Regions from separate parts of the Pseudoalteromonas sp. PAB 2.2 genome, predicted to be linked through region 1. Evidence: predicted binding sites of a transcription regulator. Region 1 holds the regulator's gene; each other region holds the start of a gene.
What was found. Region 1 encodes LexA, which represses DNA repair genes until DNA is damaged. Its sites were predicted from a motif close to TACTGTATNNNNATACAGTA; they were not measured.
Positions count from the first base shown of each region.

Region 2: uvrD (DNA helicase II) is a predicted target of LexA. The motif match lies at 1,945-1,964, and genes of this name have one in related genera.
Region 3: ruvC (crossover junction endodeoxyribonuclease RuvC) is a predicted target of LexA. The motif match lies at 3,193-3,212, and genes of this name have one in related genera.

Region 1 is NZ_LYPI01000018.1:77,645-83,614, reverse strand. Features, by position in the region: gene BWD47_RS16165 (hypothetical protein) at 1-289, opposite strand, end outside; gene BWD47_RS16160 (hypothetical protein) at 437-817, shown strand; gene BWD47_RS16155 (PaaI family thioesterase) at 821-1,258, opposite strand; gene lexA (transcriptional repressor LexA) at 1,432-2,049, shown strand; gene coxB (cytochrome c oxidase subunit II) at 2,593-3,735, shown strand; gene ctaD (cytochrome c oxidase subunit I) at 3,735-5,330, shown strand; gene BWD47_RS16135 (cytochrome c oxidase assembly protein) at 5,330-5,860, shown strand; gene BWD47_RS16130 (cytochrome c oxidase subunit 3) at 5,896-5,970, shown strand, end outside.
Region 2 is NZ_LYPI01000015.1:136,641-142,610, reverse strand. Features, by position in the region: gene uvrD (DNA helicase II) at 1-1,880, opposite strand, end outside; gene BWD47_RS14615 (hypothetical protein) at 2,140-2,364, shown strand; gene BWD47_RS14610 (YacL family protein) at 2,496-2,864, shown strand; gene BWD47_RS14605 (peroxiredoxin-like family protein) at 2,908-3,534, opposite strand; gene BWD47_RS14600 (dUTP diphosphatase) at 3,659-4,279, shown strand; gene yrfG (GMP/IMP nucleotidase) at 4,292-4,948, opposite strand; gene nudE (ADP compounds hydrolase NudE) at 5,010-5,582, shown strand; gene cysQ (3'(2'),5'-bisphosphate nucleotidase CysQ) at 5,575-5,970, shown strand, end outside.
Region 3 is NZ_LYPI01000020.1:18,723-24,692, forward strand. Features, by position in the region: gene BWD47_RS17010 (hypothetical protein) at 291-533, opposite strand; gene ruvB (Holliday junction branch migration DNA helicase RuvB) at 985-1,989, opposite strand; gene ruvA (Holliday junction branch migration protein RuvA) at 1,997-2,617, opposite strand; gene ruvC (crossover junction endodeoxyribonuclease RuvC) at 2,619-3,143, opposite strand; gene BWD47_RS17035 (ABC transporter permease) at 3,270-5,771, opposite strand; gene BWD47_RS17040 (ABC transporter ATP-binding protein) at 5,761-5,970, opposite strand, start outside.

The DNA of each region.
Region 1 (5,970 bases):
CGCCTTTATTAGTCGTCACTTCGATGATGGGAGTGGTTAAAAAATGACGGTATTGAATGCTATCAATTTGCTGAAATTGTTTGGTTATTTGGTCAAGAGAAGCGGGGTAATCATGCAAGGTAAATGGATTATCTAAGCTACGATTGGCTAAATGTTTACCATGTACTTTTTGAAGGGGTATTGAGCTCATTACTAAGCCCCCTAATAACCAAAAAAAGAGTTGTATGGCGAGTAAGTAACCCAGCCACTTATGCCCTTTACGGGCATATTTAAATACGCGCTTATTCATTGATTACCTCTTATTATTTTTTTATTGGGCAGCGGTATAGACAGAGCGACTCAACGCTCTTGCAGCATTTACTGTATTCTAAATTTGGTTTATGTACAAAACTGAGTTAAAGTTTCAGAGATATCAATAGAGGGTAAAAACGAGAGTATGTCGGAAATTCAATTTTTAAATGTAGATCTGGAACTTGAATCAAAACACGATATGAGTGCGCTGGTAGCTGATTTAAAGAAAAACGCCATGGTTTTACATTACGACCAAGATGAATACCGTCAATTAGCACGTATTGAAGCCGCGGCTGATATCGGCACACCAGATAAAGCTATCAACCAATTATGTGAACTTATAGAGTCGTGCTCACGCAATGCATTAAAGCAATGGTTGTCTTGCTCAAAGCGTACTTTCGATATTGGGTTTGAGTCGGGTGACTCACCTAAATGTTTTAATCAAGCCCTGCACGCAGACACCTTATTACGTATTTCAGCGATTGGCGCAGGGCTCGAAATTACTATTTATCCTGTTGAGCGTTAATCACTAACGCTTGACTACCGCTGCGGTCATTCGTGATACGCAGCATAGTTCACCTGCCGCATTCGTTATTTTAATTTCCCATACAGATGTTCGCTTACCTAAGTGCAGTGGCTTTGCCGTGGCTGTTAAGAGGCCTTTTCGAGAGGCTTTAATGTGATTGGCATTTATTTCTTGGCCAACAGCATAATATGCGGTGAAGTCGACCACAAAATTGGCTGCATAACTTGCTACAGTCTCTGCTAAAACAACATTAGCACCACCATGGACCATCCCCATAGGGTTATGATGCTCTGGAATAGCGGGCATAGTGGCCACTAAATAATCGTCGCCGATTTCGGTTATTTCAATGCCCATTGTTTTCATTAATGTGCCTTGCCCAGTAATACCCTGTTCGAGTTCTTTACATAATTCGAGGGTGAATGGTTGATACCAAATGCTCATTGTGTTTCCTTCGCAAACTAACTTCTTAAGTGAAATATCGGTATACAATATGGTATCTATCCCCACCGTTCAATGCTTGTTTTTTATCATGAGAGGAAGGGGAATTTAAATTTGCGATTTTCAGATAACTGTATATACTCACAGTTAAATGTACTGTATGGAAAACCAGTTGTATGCGCCCATTAACAAAACGCCAATCGCAAATTTTAGAACTTATTAAAGTATTTATTAAAGACACTGGTATGCCACCTACGCGTGCTGAAATAGCGCAAACATTGGGATTTAAAAGTGCCAATGCCGCTGAAGAGCATCTAAAAGCACTGGCAAAAAAAGGCATGATTAAAATGAAGCCTGGAGCAAGCCGAGGCATTCAATTAGTCGAAGAAGACGAGCCAGAACAGCTTGGCTTACCACTGATTGGGCGTGTTGCCGCGGGTGAACCTATTTTGGCGCAAGAGCATGTAGAAAGCCATTGTCAGGTTGACCCTGCATTGTTTAAACCCGCTGCAGACTTCTTATTGCGAGTTAACGGCATGAGTATGAAAGACATTGGCATCATGGATGGTGACTTACTGGCAGTACACAAAACGCAAGTTGCAGAAAATGGCCAAGTTGTTGTGGCACGTGTCGATGACGATGTGACTGTAAAGCGCTTAGAAAAAGCAGGACGTAAAGTATTTTTGCATGCTGAAAATGAAGAATTTGCCCCGATTGAAGTGGACTTAGAGCATGAGTCATTTAATATTGAAGGCTTAGCGGTTGGGGTTATTCGCAACGCTGATTGGATGTAGCTTTTTATATTACGCGTTAATCGTTACAAGCAGAGTAATTACTTTATCTGCTTTGCTAAACTTTTTTGAAACAACGCACCAAATTGATTCAATTTGGTGCGTTGTTTGTTTTTGACCGTTTACCTAAGATTTGTTCACCCTTACTTTCTACATAAAGCCTTATACGGCGCAGTTTTCCTTTCTTTTTAAGTTTTTATACTTGCCTTAAGTATTAATTAACGCGCTGATTATAGTTGTTATTTTTGCACCAAAATAAACATTTATTACCACAAAAACTTGCTTATTGCTCATTTTTTAACTAATTGGTTAAGTACATTGTATTAACACCTATTTACGAAAAAGACACACAACAAATGTGTAAGGGGGTTAAACAATGAGTGTGTCGTTCACTGCGTCGTGATGATACACAGACCCAAGCTGTTTGCAGATGACACATCAACCATCGATTGGTTTGGGTATTTAAACAATAAAAAAAACGAATGGGCACCAGCTGTAACGCCTTTTCGCTTTGCGTCTTGCAATAGCATTAAAAGGAGCTGTCACATGGGTAAACTGCGTTACACCTTGTGGCTTATATTGGTAGCACTTCCGCAACTTGCTTTGGCAAATAGCCAATTCAATATGCGTAAAGGTGTCACTGATATAAGTAATAATGTTTATGAATTACATATGACGATATTTATTATCTGTTGTGTGATTGGCATCATCGTATTTGCGGTGATGTTTTGGGCTTTGATACATCATCGTAAGTCTAAAGGGGCAAAGCCTGCCCAATTCCATGAAAGCACGAAGGTCGAGATACTTTGGACTGCAATTCCATTTGTGATCTTAATCGCTATGGCGATCCCTGCCACCAAAACGCTTATTGCCATGGAAGATGCTTCAAAAGCAGATATTACAATCAAAGTAACAGGGTCGCAGTGGAAGTGGCACTATGAATACATGGGAGAAGATATTGCTTTCTATTCGATTTTAGCGACACCGAAAGATCAAATAGATAATCAAGCCGAAAAAACAGAGCACTACCTACTCGAAGTCGACAAACCTCTGGTGTTACCAATCAACAAAAAAGTACGTTTTTTAATGACCTCTGATGATGTAATACATTCTTGGTGGGTTCCTGATTTTGCCGTGAAAAAAGATGCCAATCCCGGCTTTATTAATGAAGCATGGACACGCATTAACGAGCCCGGTATGTACCGAGGTCAATGCGCAGAGTTATGTGGTAAAGACCATGGTTTTATGCCGGTGGTTGTTGAGGCATTGCCAGAAGATGAGTTTGCGACTTGGCTTGCAGACGCAAAACAAGCGAAAGAACAAGCCGCTGCTGCAGATGCCGCATTACTTGATCAAACTCTTTCGAAAGATGAATTAGTTGTTTTAGGCGAGCAAGTCTATATGGCCAGCTGCGCAGCCTGCCATCAGCCCACTGGCATGGGATTGCCGGGTGTATTTCCAGCCTTAAAAGGCAGCCCAATCGTGTTGGGCGATGTGAACGATCATATTGATATTGTTTTACATGGTAAGCCTGGTACAGCGATGCAAGCGTTTGATAAACAGCTTTCAATAAAACAACTTGCAGCAGTCATCACTTATAAACGCAATGCGTGGGGTAACAATACCGGTGATGTCATTCAACCGAGTCAGATTCAAGCAGCAATTGATGCAGCAGCGGAGGCGAACTAATGAGTAACGTTATTAATGAGCAAGCCACTGAGCATGCGCATCACGACCACCATCATCCAGCGAAAGGTTTCAAGCGTTGGTTATATACAACCAACCATAAAGACATCGGTAGTTTGTACCTGATCTTCTCATTGACGATGTTTTTAATTGGCGGCGCCATGGCTATGGTGATCCGTGCTGAATTATTCCAACCAGGTTTACAATTGGTTGATCCTCACTTTTTTAACCAAATGACCACAGTACATGGGTTGATCATGGTATTTGGGGCTGTGATGCCCGCCTTTACAGGGCTTGCAAACTGGATGGTACCTATGATGATAGGTGCGCCAGATATGGCCTTACCACGAATGAACAACTGGAGCTTTTGGATTTTACCTTTTGCCTTCCTTATTTTATTGGCATCGCTGCTTATGCCCGGTGGTGGTCCCGCTTTTGGTTGGACGTTCTATGCACCGCTTTCAACGACTTACAGTAACGATAATACCGCGCTGTTTGTGTTTGCAGTGCATATTATGGGTATTAGCTCAATTATGGGCGCTATCAATGTCATTGTGACAATTGTAAACCTTAGAGCGCCGGGTATGACATGGATGAAACTGCCTCTATTTGTATGGACGTGGCTGATCACGGCTTTCTTACTGATTGCTGTTATGCCCGTGCTGGCAGGTGCCGTGACAATGGTATTGACCGATAAGTACTTTGCGACCAGTTTTTTTGATGCTGCTGGTGGCGGAGATCCGGTGATGTTCCAGCATATTTTCTGGTTCTTTGGTCACCCTGAAGTCTACATTATGATCTTACCGGCGTTCGGTATTATCTCAACGATTGTGCCGACCTTTTCGCGCAAAAAATTATTCGGCTATGCGTCCATGGTGTATGCAACCTCATCAATAGCACTCTTAAGCTTTATTGTTTGGGCACACCACATGTTTACGACAGGTATGCCGGTTGCTGGCGAATTGTTCTTTATGTACGCGACGATGCTGATTTCGGTGCCAACTGGGGTAAAAGTGTTTAACTGGGTGGCAACAATGTGGCGAGGCTCTATTAGCTTTGAAATACCCATGATGTTTGCAATCGCCTTTATTGTGTTATTTACGTTGGGTGGTTTTTCGGGGCTTATGCTTGCTATTACACCGGCCGATTTTCAGTATCATGACACCTACTTTGTGGTTGCCCACTTCCATTATGTATTAGTTACAGGTGCTGTGTTCTCCATTATGGCTGGGGCCTATTATTGGCTGCCGAAGTGGACGGGCAATATGTATAACGAGACCTTGGCTAAATGGCACTTTTGGTTATCGCTTGTTAGCGTTAACGTGCTGTTTTTCCCAATGCACTTTGTGGGGCTTGCAGGTATGCCCCGCCGTATTCCAGATTACGCACTTCAATTTGCTGATTTCAATGCCATCATCAGTATCGGTGGGTTTGCGTTTGGTTTATCGCAACTGCTGTTTGTTTTAGTGGTCTTTAAGTGTGCCAGAGGCGGCGAAAAAGCCCCCGCTAAAGTATGGGATGGCGCTGAAGGATTGGAGTGGGAAGTTGACTCACCAGCACCGTATCACACCTTTGAGACGCCACCGGAGATTAAGTAATGAATCACGCACCTTTGCTTAAAAAGCTGTTGTTAGCATGTTTAGCTATGTTTGCATTTGCCTTCGCATTGGTGCCACTTTATGACGTGTTTTGTGATGTTACGGGCCTCAATGGTAAACCCTCACTTGAACAAGCCAAAGTCAGTGAGCATGTAAATACTGAACGTCAGGTTGATGTGAGTTTTACAACTCATGCGCAAAGTGGCGCCCCATTCAAAGTGGAGTCTGAGCAGTACAGCGTCGCTGTGCAGCCAGGCGCCATGCGAGAAGTTAAGTTTAGTGCTAAAAATACCAGTAATACTGACAAGGTAATGCAAGCTATCCCAAGTGTTTCACCCGGTAAAGCAGCAAAATATCTACATAAAATTGCTTGTTTTTGTTTTGATCAACAGCCGTTAAAAGCAGGAGAAGAAGTGGAATTCACTTTACTGTTTTATGTTGATACTGAACTACCCGATGACGTGGAAGAGCTAACATTGTCGTACACCGTGTTTGATATTAGCGGGCAAGTTGTGGCCAAGAACGATTAAGCCGCCAAGCTAATTGCTAATTAGGAGCAAACAAAATGAATCAAAATTACGAAAAATATTATGTGCCAGCCGAGAGTCCTTGGCCAATTGTTGGGGCTGTCGCAATGTTT
Region 2 (5,970 bases), on a different contig from region 1:
GGGCTGTGGTATTTTTCTTGGCCATATAAACGGCGAGTTTCAGCATGACTAATGTACAGCTTTTCCATCGCTCGGGTCATGCCTACATAACACAAACGGCGCTCTTCTTCTAAGCGACCAGACTCCTCATTACTTTGCTGTGAAGGAAACATGCCTTCTTCAACACCCACCATAAAAACAAGCGGGAACTCAAGGCCTTTTGCTGAATGAAGTGTCATCATTTGCACGGCATCTTCGTGCTCATCGGCTTGACCTTCGCCTGATTCGAGAGAAGTGTACGCAAGAAAGCCTTGCAGTGGTGAGCTGAATTCTTCGTCTTCAGGTAGCTCATATTGGCCACAGGCACTAATGAGCTCTTCTAAGTTTTCTACGCGAGCGCGGCCTTTTTCACCTTTTTCAGCTTGGTACATGGCCATCAACCCTGAAGTTTGAATCGCGTATTTAGCTTGCTCTTCTAAGGTAAGATCACTGATTTTGTCTTCAATGTGCTCAACCAGCTCTAAAAATTTTGTTACTGCACTGGCTGCACGCCCAGATAGATGCTGCTGTTCAATAATGGCTTTTGCAGCATACCACAGAGGAAGAGACTCGTTCCGCGCACAGTCACGAATGTGGCTGAGGGTTTTATCTCCAATACCACGAGCAGGGGTGTTAATAACGCGCTCAAAGGCGGCATCATCTTGGCGATTACCCACTAAGCGCAGGTACGAAAGGGCGTCTTTAATCTCTTGACGCTCGAAGAAGCGCATGCCGCCATAAATGCGGTATTTAAGCCCTTCTTGTAACATGGCTTCCTCGAGTACACGAGATTGCGCATTGTTACGGTATAGAATCGCGGCATCTTGCAAGGCATTACCAGCATTTAGCCAGCTACGCAGTTTACTGCTTACGAAACGGGCTTCATCTAATTCGTTAAAAGCGGCATACACCGAAATTGGTTCACCCTCGTTACCATCGGTCCAGAGGCTTTTACCCATGCGTTCAGCATTATTTTTAATTAGCGCATTGGAGGCTTTTAATATTGTGGCTGTTGAGCGGTAGTTCTGTTCAAGACGAATGGTTTCGGCTTCGAAGTCGGTTAAAAAGCGTTTAATATTCTCAATACGTGCACCGCGCCAACCATAGATACTTTGGTCATCATCACCTACTATCATAATGCTGTTGGTGTTTCCTGCTAGCAGCTTTAACCAAGCATATTGAATCGTATTGGTATCTTGGAACTCGTCTACCAACATATGAGCAAAACGCTGCTGATAATGACGCAGTAGCGTAGGGTGATTGTTAAGTACTTCGTAGCAGCGTAATAAAATTTCTGCAAAGTCGACCAAACCAGCACGATCACATGCTTCTTGATATGCTGCATAAACTTTCAGCATCATTTGCTCATTGATATCGTAAGCCTGAATATCTTTAGGGCGCAGACCTTCGTCTTTTTTAGCACTGATGTACCAGCTAAACTGTTTCGCTGGCCACTTTTTATCATCGATATTCATTGCTTTAAGTAAGCGTTTGATCATTCGCTGCTGATCGTCTGAATCTAAGATTTGAAAGCTTTCAGGTAATTTTGCTTCACGATGATGTGCACGCAAAATACGGTGAGACAACCCGTGGAAAGTGCCAATCCACATGCCACCAACAGGCGCTTTTAAGGTTTCTTCTACGCGAGAGCGCATCTCTTTTGCAGCTTTATTGGTAAAGGTGACCGCAAAAATACTGTAGGCAGAGGCTTGCTCAACTTGCATTAGCCATGCGATACGATGAACAAGTACTCGAGTTTTACCAGAACCTGCACCAGCAAGTACTAGCATATTTTGCAATGGGGCTGCGACTGCATCCCGTTGTTTGTCATTTAAGCCATCGAGTAATTCAGAAACGTCCATCGTTACGCCTTTTCAATCTATAATGAGAGGAGTATAACAGGTGTTTATGCAAGGCTAAATAAAATACTGTTTTTATAAACAGCTATTTTGGCAAGTTATTAAAATTGCATAATAAAAATTGTGAATTTGACCTATTTGTGGCAAAAAGAACTAAAATAAAAACAGTGTGAAAATTTAACGTGTTGATTTATAAAATATAATAAGTTGGCATGAAGTGTGTTTATAAAAAGTATAATCATCAAAAACTACAGAGGTTAGTATGGCAGAGCAAGGTTCTGGCGGTAATGTAATCGCAGCAATATGTAATATCTTTTTTCCCGGTTTAGGGCAACTGGTGCAAGGTCGTTTGATGGCGGCGATCGCATTTTTCTTAGCGTGGATCATAAGTGGGGTATTAATTTATGTCGCCGTTGGTTTCATATTACTTCCGATTGTATACCTATGGGCAATCATTGATGCCGCGCGTTTCAAGTCGCGACTCTAGCAATTTTTTATATATCTAAACAGCATTAACACTAGCGCCATTGGGCGCTAGTGTTGTTTTTGGCCTTCTGAACTCGCTACTGCATGCCGCAACCGATATAATTACTGCATCAAGAGTTGTGAGTATTTACGATGGAATATCAATTTATCCGCGATCCAATGAGCGGTTTACGTATTAAAATTTCGACTGAACATGCGGTTATCGGTCGTTGGTTGAATGAAGAAATAGGCAAAGAAAAAATAGCGATGGTCCAGGCGCTAATTTCCGCCGTTAAAAATAGCCATGAGCCCTTAACACTGCAAGGCCAAGAAATAGATTTGATTTTGAGTAAGGACGAAGCGTTGTTTGAAGCCCATGCTCTTCATCAAGATAATGAAGATCTCATGGCGTATCAGGATGATGATTTAATGCTTGAAGAAAATGGCTTAAGCAGTGGCTGCGGTTTTGAGGATTTTGTTGATTTAATTGAGTCTTGGCACGCGTTTGCGCAAGGTCGTTAAGCAGGGCTTAAAGCCCTACTTAATTAATCACTCGATAGTGTGTTTATTGTTCGCTCACTGATTTAACTGCGGCTAACAATACGTCTTCTGTTAAACGAACTTTATAATTAGGGTTCGCATACTGAAAGTGGATAAGCCCTTGCTTATCTACTACAAAAACAGCAGGAACGGGTAACGCAACCTGTGCTTTGCCATCGAGTGATACAAAGTTAACCCCTAACTTGTTGCGATAAATTTTTGCGGTCTTGTCATCGAGATAAAATGCCAATCCCAACGTTTGGCTCAATGCCAAACTATCATCAGAGAGTAGTTGATAGTTCGCAGAGGTTATTTTAGTCTCGGCTAGCTTTTCTGGAATATCCGGAGATATTGCAATAATTTGTGCCCCCAAGTCTGCTAATTGATCCTCAATTTTTTGTACGTTGGCTAATTGCTTGGAACAATAGGGACACCATCCACCTCGGTAAACGATTAATACGGTAGTTTTTTCTTTAAAACGTTTTTTTAAAGAAACGGTTGTGCCGTTTTGGTCTTTTAAATCAACATCTGGAATTGTTAATCCAGGCAATAGTGGACTGACGTGCTCTGCCGAGTCAGCAATATTATGAGCTGTGGCTGCAAGTGTTTGGCTAGATAGCACAAGTAATGCACTAACAAGAAGGGTTCTCAGCATGGTATTCCTCAATTATTTTTTTCAACTGCTTATGAAGACCTGCTTAGCTGTTTTTTAATTTCATCAATGCTGAATTTATCTGTAGTATATAGCTAAATAAAAATGCAAGTTGGGATTAAAAATGTCTGCTAATTTACAAAAAATCGTTGTCATGCTTGAGATGCAAAATGCCATGAATACAAAAGTGCATGAGCAATGGTTTAGCCAAGGTTTTGAATGGTATCGTGCTATTTGGGTTGAGTGTGCTGAAATGCTCGACCACTATGGTTGGAAATGGTGGAAAAAACAAACCCCAGATACTGAGCAAGTTATTTTGGAGCTGGTCGACATTTTCCATTTTGGTTTATCACTGCGTATCGACGGGGAAACAAGTTACGAGCAACTTGCCGCTCAACTTGAAGCTGAACTAAGTGCGCCTGAGCAAGCTGACGATTTTAAACAAACGCTTGAGTTATTGGCTGCAACCGCCGTTGCTGAAAAGCGTTTTAATGCTGCCGCATTCGCTGGATGTATGGCGCAAATTGGCATGGATATCGACGATTTATATCGTGGCTATGTTGGCAAAAATACACTTAATTTCTTCCGCCAAGATCATGGTTACAAAGATGGCAGTTATATAAAGGTGTGGAACGGTCAAGAAGATAACGAGCATTTAGTTGAAGTCGTTAAAAGCCTCGGTACGGAGCATGCTGATTTTGCAAAGCTTGTCTATCAAGGCTTAGAGCAGCGTTACCCTAAATAAACCTATTTATGCTCATTTTAGGGGCATGAAGTCACGAAAGTCGGTGGTAGATAAATAGCCATCGAACTGTTTATGCGGTTGTCGGCTATCAGGGTTGGCAACCGCAAGTATATGGCCTATGCCAAACTCTTTGGCCGCATCGAGCACTGCGGGACTGTCATCAACAAATAAAGTGCGCGCTTTATCAAACTGCCATTCTTGTTGCACTTGCTGCCATAAAGGTTGATGTTCTTTACTCACACCATATTGATGGGTTGAAATAACGCCATCTAAATAATTGTCTATTGCCGTTAACTCAAACTTTAACATGACACAATCTGGGTGGGCATTCGTAAGTAAGATTAATTCTTTGCCTGTTTTTCTAAGTTCGGTTAGAAAAGGGGGGACGTCTTCGCGAATTTTTATTAAATGCTGAATATCACGCTTTAACGCCATAATGGGTAAATCGAGTTGCTGTTGCCAGTAATCTAAACAATACCAACTTATTTGGCCGCTTACTTTTTGATAGCGTTGAAAAATGTCTGTTTTCGCCTGCTCTAAACTGAGTCCATGCTTTAATGCATATTGTTCGGGAATAACGGTAAGCCAAAAGTAATTATCAAAATGCAAATCGAGCAGAGTGCCATCCATATCAAGCAGTACTGTATCGATTTTTGACCAATTTAACATAGGCAATTCACTTTAAAAGATTTATCATGAGTGTAACTGACATGATAGCAAATTAATGCCAATGACACAGAAAAAGCACCCAACACCTCCGCAAATATTGTCTAACGAAGTCGTCGCCAAAAGCCGACTATTTACTGTTGAATCTCTGGCTTTGAAGTTTTCAAATGATGAACAAAGGCAGTATGAAAGAATTCGTGGTGGAGGCCGGGGAGCTGTGATGATTGTGCCCGTTACAGCTGATAATGAATTGCTATTAGTAAGGGAATATTGTGCAGGCACGAACGACTATCAACTCGGTTTTCCTAAGGGCTTAATTGATCCTGGAGAAACACCAGAGCAAGCCGCAAACCGAGAGCTTAAAGAAGAGGTCGGTTTTGGTGCGAAGCATTTTTCTGCACTAAAAAAAGTAACGATGGCACCCAGTTACTTTAATGCCACTATGCATATTCTCTATGCAGAGCAACTTTATCCAGAAACGTTACCTGGTGATGAGCCTGAACCGCTCGTTGTTGTTAAATGGCCAATACAAGATTGGCAATCTTTATTACAACAAGATGACTTTACTGAAGCACGAAGTGTTGCAGCTTTGCTATTATTAACAAAGTACCTAGAGTCAGGAGCGGGCAATGAATAATTTTTTAGAACCGTGCATTCGTTTAGCTGAGCAGGCAGGTGAGGCTATTATGGCTATTTATCAGCAAGATGATATTGGTGCTGAAGAAAAGTCAGATAATACACCCGTAACGAAAGCTGACTTGGCATCGAACGAAGTATTGATGGCAGGCCTAAGAAAGTTGGCTCCCGATATTCCGATTATGTCTGAAGAGACGCCTATTCCAGCACTTGAAGATAGGAAACATTGGCAGCGATATTGGTTGCTAGATCCTATGGATGGTACGGGAGAGTTTATTTTAGAAAGTGGCGACTTTGCGGTAAATATTGCGTTGATTGAAAACAATCATCCCGTCTTAGGCGTTATACACTGGCCAGCTAAACAAGTGACGTATTTCGCAAGTTATCAA
Region 3 (5,970 bases), on a different contig from region 1:
CTTTAAAAACTTATTTTTGCTATGTTTTCACTGCAAAAATGAGTACCACCATTAGGCAACTAAAAATATAGCAAAACCTCATAAAACACGGCGTTTATTCATATTTTACGCATAAACACCCAAAACATGTTTTGCAAATCTACTACAGAATACTTAAACTAATCCTGAACAATGTTTGTTGATATTATAAAAATCATTTTATTCATGAACTTAAAGTAAAAACACTCAATAAGTGAACAAAAAGAAAACAAACCAACAATTCACTCACATTAGTTTTTTTTATCTGAAAATTAAATTTTTCTAGTTTGAAGAAAAATCAACCATTGCGTATCATTTCCCCATACCGAGCTGCAACCTTTGAAAGTTTTTTCATTAAGCTCCGTTTTTTGCAATATGAAGTTTCGTATTGCACTTGGTTGACTTAAACAGGATAAAACCTCTTTAAGAAAACCGTAGTTCCCTGGATTACTTCCTTCAACTTGTTGTTTGCCCGCATGCTTATGCGGGCTTTTTTTTGCCTGCACAAACGTCAATGAGAATACCTACAGATAACTTAACAGCATGTGAATTACAGATGTTAAAATGAGACCATCAATCGTGGTTTGTGGTTTGTGGTTTGTGGTTTGTGGTTTGTGGTTTGTGGTTTGTGGTTTGTGGTTTGTGGTTTGTGGTTTGTGGTTTGTGGTTTGTGGTTTGTGGTTTGTGGTTTGTGCAAAATAAATCCACATTAACCTTAGGCAAGCTTTTTTATATTTAATCGCTACAGTACTACCTTCTAGTATCTACCTTCTAGTATCTACCTTCTAGTATCTACCTTCTAGTATCTACCTTCTAGTATCTACCTTCTAGTATCTACCTTCTAGTATCTACCTTCTAATATCTACCTTCTAATATCTACCTTCTAGTATCTACCTTCTAATATCTACCTTCTAATTTCTACTTTCTAATATCTAAAAACTAAAAACCCCGCTAAGCGGGGTTTTGTTATTTATCAGGGGTAAGACCAAAATGAAGGTAGGCAATATCAGAAACGAGTCGCCCTCTGGGCGTGCGTTGAATAAATCCTTGTTGAATTAAAAATGGCTCAATGACATCTTCAATAGTCTCTTTTTCTTCGCCAATGGCAGCCGCTAAATTATCGAGACCCACGGGGCCACCCATAAACTTTTCGATGATGGCAAGAAGGTATTTTCGGTCCATGTAATCAAAACCGCTTTTATCAACATCGATCATATCAAGTGCTTGTTCAGCGACTTCGGCATTTACTTTACCGTCTGATTTAACTTGCGTGTAATCTCGTACTCGGCGCAAAAGTCTGTTTGCTATTCGTGGTGTACCGCGTGAGCGTTTAGCAATTTCAACGGCGCCTTCGTCACACATGATTAAATCTAAATATCGAGCAGAGCGGGCAACAATTTTTGATAAATCTTCAACCGAATAAAACTCTAAGCGTTGCACAATGCCAAAACGATCTCGTAATGGCGATGTTAACGAGCCAGCACGCGTTGTAGCCCCTATTAATGTAAAAGGCGGTAAATCGAGCTTAATTGATCGTGCCGCAGGACCTTCACCAATCATAATATCGAGCTGATAATCTTCCATTGCGGGGTAAAGTATTTCTTCTACTTGCGGACTTAAGCGGTGAATTTCATCAATAAACAGTACATCGCCTTCTTCAAGGTTAGTTAATAGCGCGGCTAAATCGCCCGCTTTTTCAAGAACCGGCCCTGAAGTCGTTTTAATGTTTACATTAAGCTCATTCGCTACAATATTAGCCAGTGTTGTTTTACCCAAACCCGGCGGACCAAAAATGAGTAAATGGTCTAACGCCTCACCACGATGACGAGCGGCTTCAATAAAAATTTCCATTTGTTGCTTAACATGCGGCTGGCCTGTGTAATCGTTTAATAGTTTTGGACGTATTGCACGATCGACACTGTCTTCATTACTTTGTTCACTCGCATCAATTAAGCGATCTGCTTCAATCATGGTGTACTCACAACATTGACTTTAGAGCTTCTTTAATAAGAACCTCTGTTGTCATACCTGGTTTATTTACAGCTTTAACCGCTTTTTGCGCTTGCGGTAGTTTATAGCCTAAAGATTCAAGTGCCGATACAGCATCATCCGCAGCATTATTCGCTACTAGCGTATCATTACTTGCAGGCTCAATAATGGCATTATCGCTAAATGGTGTGAATAAGTCATTACCCCAATTTTTTAGCCTATCTTTCATTTCAAGTACCAAGCGCTCTGCAGTCTTTTTGCCCACCCCAGGCAGTTTAACCAAGGTTGTCGCATCTTCATTGTTAACACAACTAACAAACTGCTGCGCCGACATGCCCGACAAAATAGCAAGGCCAAGTTTAGGGCCTACCCCATTTGCTTTTAACAGCTCTCTAAATAAAGCACGCTCGGTTTTATTATTAAAACCAAATAATAACTGTGCGTCTTCGCGAACAACAAAATGAGTATAAATAACCGCTTGTTCACCCACATTGGGTAAATCATAAAAACAGGTCATTGGCATTTGCACTTCGTAACCGACACCACTTACCTCTATAAGTATTTCTGGTGGCTGCTTTTCAACAAGTAACCCGTTTAATCGACCTATCATATTACTTCCTTAATCGTCCTCTTACGGTTTTGCTCGCGCTGCCCGCAAGTTTAATTAAATTTTGTTCTGAGTGAGCATGACAAATGGCAATTGCTAACGCATCGGCAGCATCGGCTTGCGGGGTTCCCGGCAGTTTTAGAATATTTTTAACCATATGCTGTACTTGCGATTTATCGGCACCACCATTCCCCACGACCGCCTGTTTTATTTGTCTGGCTGAGTACTCAAATACGGGCAACTCTGCCATTGACGCACCGACTATGGCGGCCCCACGGGCTTGACCAAGTTTAAGTGCTGAGTCAGGATTATGTGCCATGAACACTTTTTCAATGGCAAAATTATCAGGCGAAAACTGTTCAATTAACTGGCTAACACCTTGATAAATCATTTTTAAGCGTATAGGAAAGTCGTGATCAGCAAGCTTTATACAGCCACTCCCTAAATAAGTAAATTTAGTACCTTGGTGGGCAATTACCCCATAACCTGTTAATCGTGAACCAGGATCAATCCCTAAAATAATCGCCAACTAACTGACCCATCTATAAAATCATCATCTGCATTTAATAATGCCAGAGCACTGTATAAATTACCAGTAACTAATTACAGTTCATAAAAAATGCCCGCAATTGCGAGCATTTTTTAAACATCGTCTTTATCCTAGCGACCGCAGTAAACCTTGAGTATTTTTTCGCATAGTGCGCGCTATCATTAAATACCCTAAACACGCAACAAATAACCCACCTGCTGCAGGGCCTATTAACCAAATATGTGGATGCAACTTACCTGCTAATTCGAACATTTGTTTTTGTACAATTAACAAAGCAACATCACTGACAACAGCCGCGACTAAACCGGCCGTAAAGCCTAATAATAAAAATTCATACAAGGTCGCGTTTTTAATTAATCGCCCTTTAGCGCCCAGTGTACGCAAAATAACAATTTCTTGCATTCGCTCACCTAGGCTGGCTTGCACTTGCGAAATAAGCACTAAAGCACCACACGCAACAACAATCGCGAGTACAAAGCCAATCGCTAACGATACTTGCTCTATTGTTGAGCGTATTTGCTTAATAAAGCTTTCAACATCAATCGCATTCACCGTTGGGTATTGACGTAATAACTCACTAAACTCTCGCTTTTGATCTTTATTTACACGCACCGATGAAATATACGTCGCAGGGAAACTTTGCAGCACATCGGGGCTCAAAATAATAAAGAAATTCGGTTTTAAGGTGTTCCAATTTACTTTACGTACACTGGTAATTTTGGCATCGAATGACTGAGCGCCAATTAAAAAGGTGAGTGTATCGCCCAACTCTACATCTAAACGCGCTAACATTGACTCTTCTAATGACGCCTCTGCCACTGAGTTCTCGGTAAACCATGTACCGTCAATTAACTCATTTTGCTTGGGTAGCTCAGCGCGCCATGTAAGATTTAACTCGCGGCCAATACCTGAACGTGCTTCTTCATCTTTTTTCTCATTGTCTTCTAATGATACCTCGCGAGCCACCAGCTCACCATTAACGGCATTAACACGACCACGAACAATCGGGTAAAAATCTGACGTAGGCATGTCACGCTCTGCTAAAAACGACGTGATAGGTTCAAGCTCAGCTTCTGTTATATTCACTAAAAATGAGTTTGGCGCATCGGCTGGCAATTGTGACTGCCAATCTGAAATCATGTCGTTTTTAAGTACGATTAAAAACAACAGTAATTTAATAGCAAGCGCAAAGCTTATAAGCTGCACAGCATTTACGTTCGCTCGCTTTTGAATAGAAGCAATCGCTAAAGACCAGCTATTACCAGGACTTAAGCCTAGCTTACGACCCCCACCAAAAATAAGCTTCGATAGACCAAATAGCACCACGATTAAAAACGCTGTTGAGGTAAATAAAATGGCCGTAATTTTAATGTTATTACTGAACAACCACATTAACAAAAACACCGTTAGCGCCGACATTGCAAGGTGAATTTTGCTCACTAATAAACGGTCACCCAAGTTGCGACGAAGTACACGCAATGGGGGAATATCAAATAAATCCAGCAGCGGCTTAATCGAGAACATAACGGCACAAATCACGCCTGTACTGACTGCGATAAGCCAAGGTTTTGCCGATGCGCTTGGCAGCTCTGTGCCCATTGACTGAGCAAGGTAATCACTGGCTATCATTTGTAAAGAATAACCAATAACTAACCCCAAAATGACCGACATTGTGCAAACTAAACTTAAATGTAATAAGTAAATTTTACGGATAGTTGCCCTACTGCCACCAAGAGTTTTCATCATTGCGACTGGGTCATATTGCCTTTCACAGTAGCGTTTTGCCGATACCGCAATTGCCACTGCCGCTAAAATGATACCTAACAAACCTGCCAGTAATAAAAAGCTCTCCGCTCTATTTAAGCTGTTCGCAATAGGTGATTGCCTGTCTTTAACACCATACCACTGTTGGTTTTCTTTCATTTGGGGTTTAAGCCAAGCATAAAAGGTGTCTAAGTCACTTTGCTCACCAGCATACAATTGACGATAAAACACGCGACTCCCCGGCTGGATCACCTGTGTCGCGTCTATGTCACGTTCATTAATTAAAATGCGTTGACTACTGGAAAAAACATTAAAAGGAGCATCGGGTTCTTCGGCAACCACTCGACTTGCTGTAAACGTTGCAGCGCCCAGCTCAACTTGACTACCAACCTGAATATTAAGCGCATAAAACACTGACTCACTAAGCCACACTTCACCCATTTTTGGCACTTCGTCAGTAACAATAGCATCTGAAGTTAAGCGTGTTTTTACTTTAAGCTCGCCTTTTAATGGATAACTATCAGAAACTGCCTTTACTGAGCCAAGTTGCATTTCGTCACCTGCAAATAGCATGGTATCGAAATACGTAATTTTTGCAGTGCGTAAGCTCCGTTCCTGCGCTTTTTGCAAATACTCTGTTGGTAACTGATGATTACTGGCCAGCACACGATCCGCAGCGATAAAGGCACTACTTTTTTGCGCAATACTTTGACCAATTCGGTCTGTTACCATAGAAAGCGTTAATACGGTGAGCACAGCCAAAGCAATAGCCGCACTGATCACCGTTAATTCACCCCGTTTAAACTCACGTGTAAACAGTTTAAGTGCTAACTTAGCCCACATTCGCTTGCACCTCTTCGCTCTCTTTTACTGTTACTAATTGACCTGCTTCAATGTGTAAAATTTGTTGGCATTTTTCAGCAAGCTGTTCATCATGAGTTACTAAAATAAGCGTGGTACCGTGTTCTTTATTCAGTTCAAAAAGTAAAGATTCGATCAATCTACCATTTTTGCTATCAAGGTTTGCTGAGGGCTCATCCGC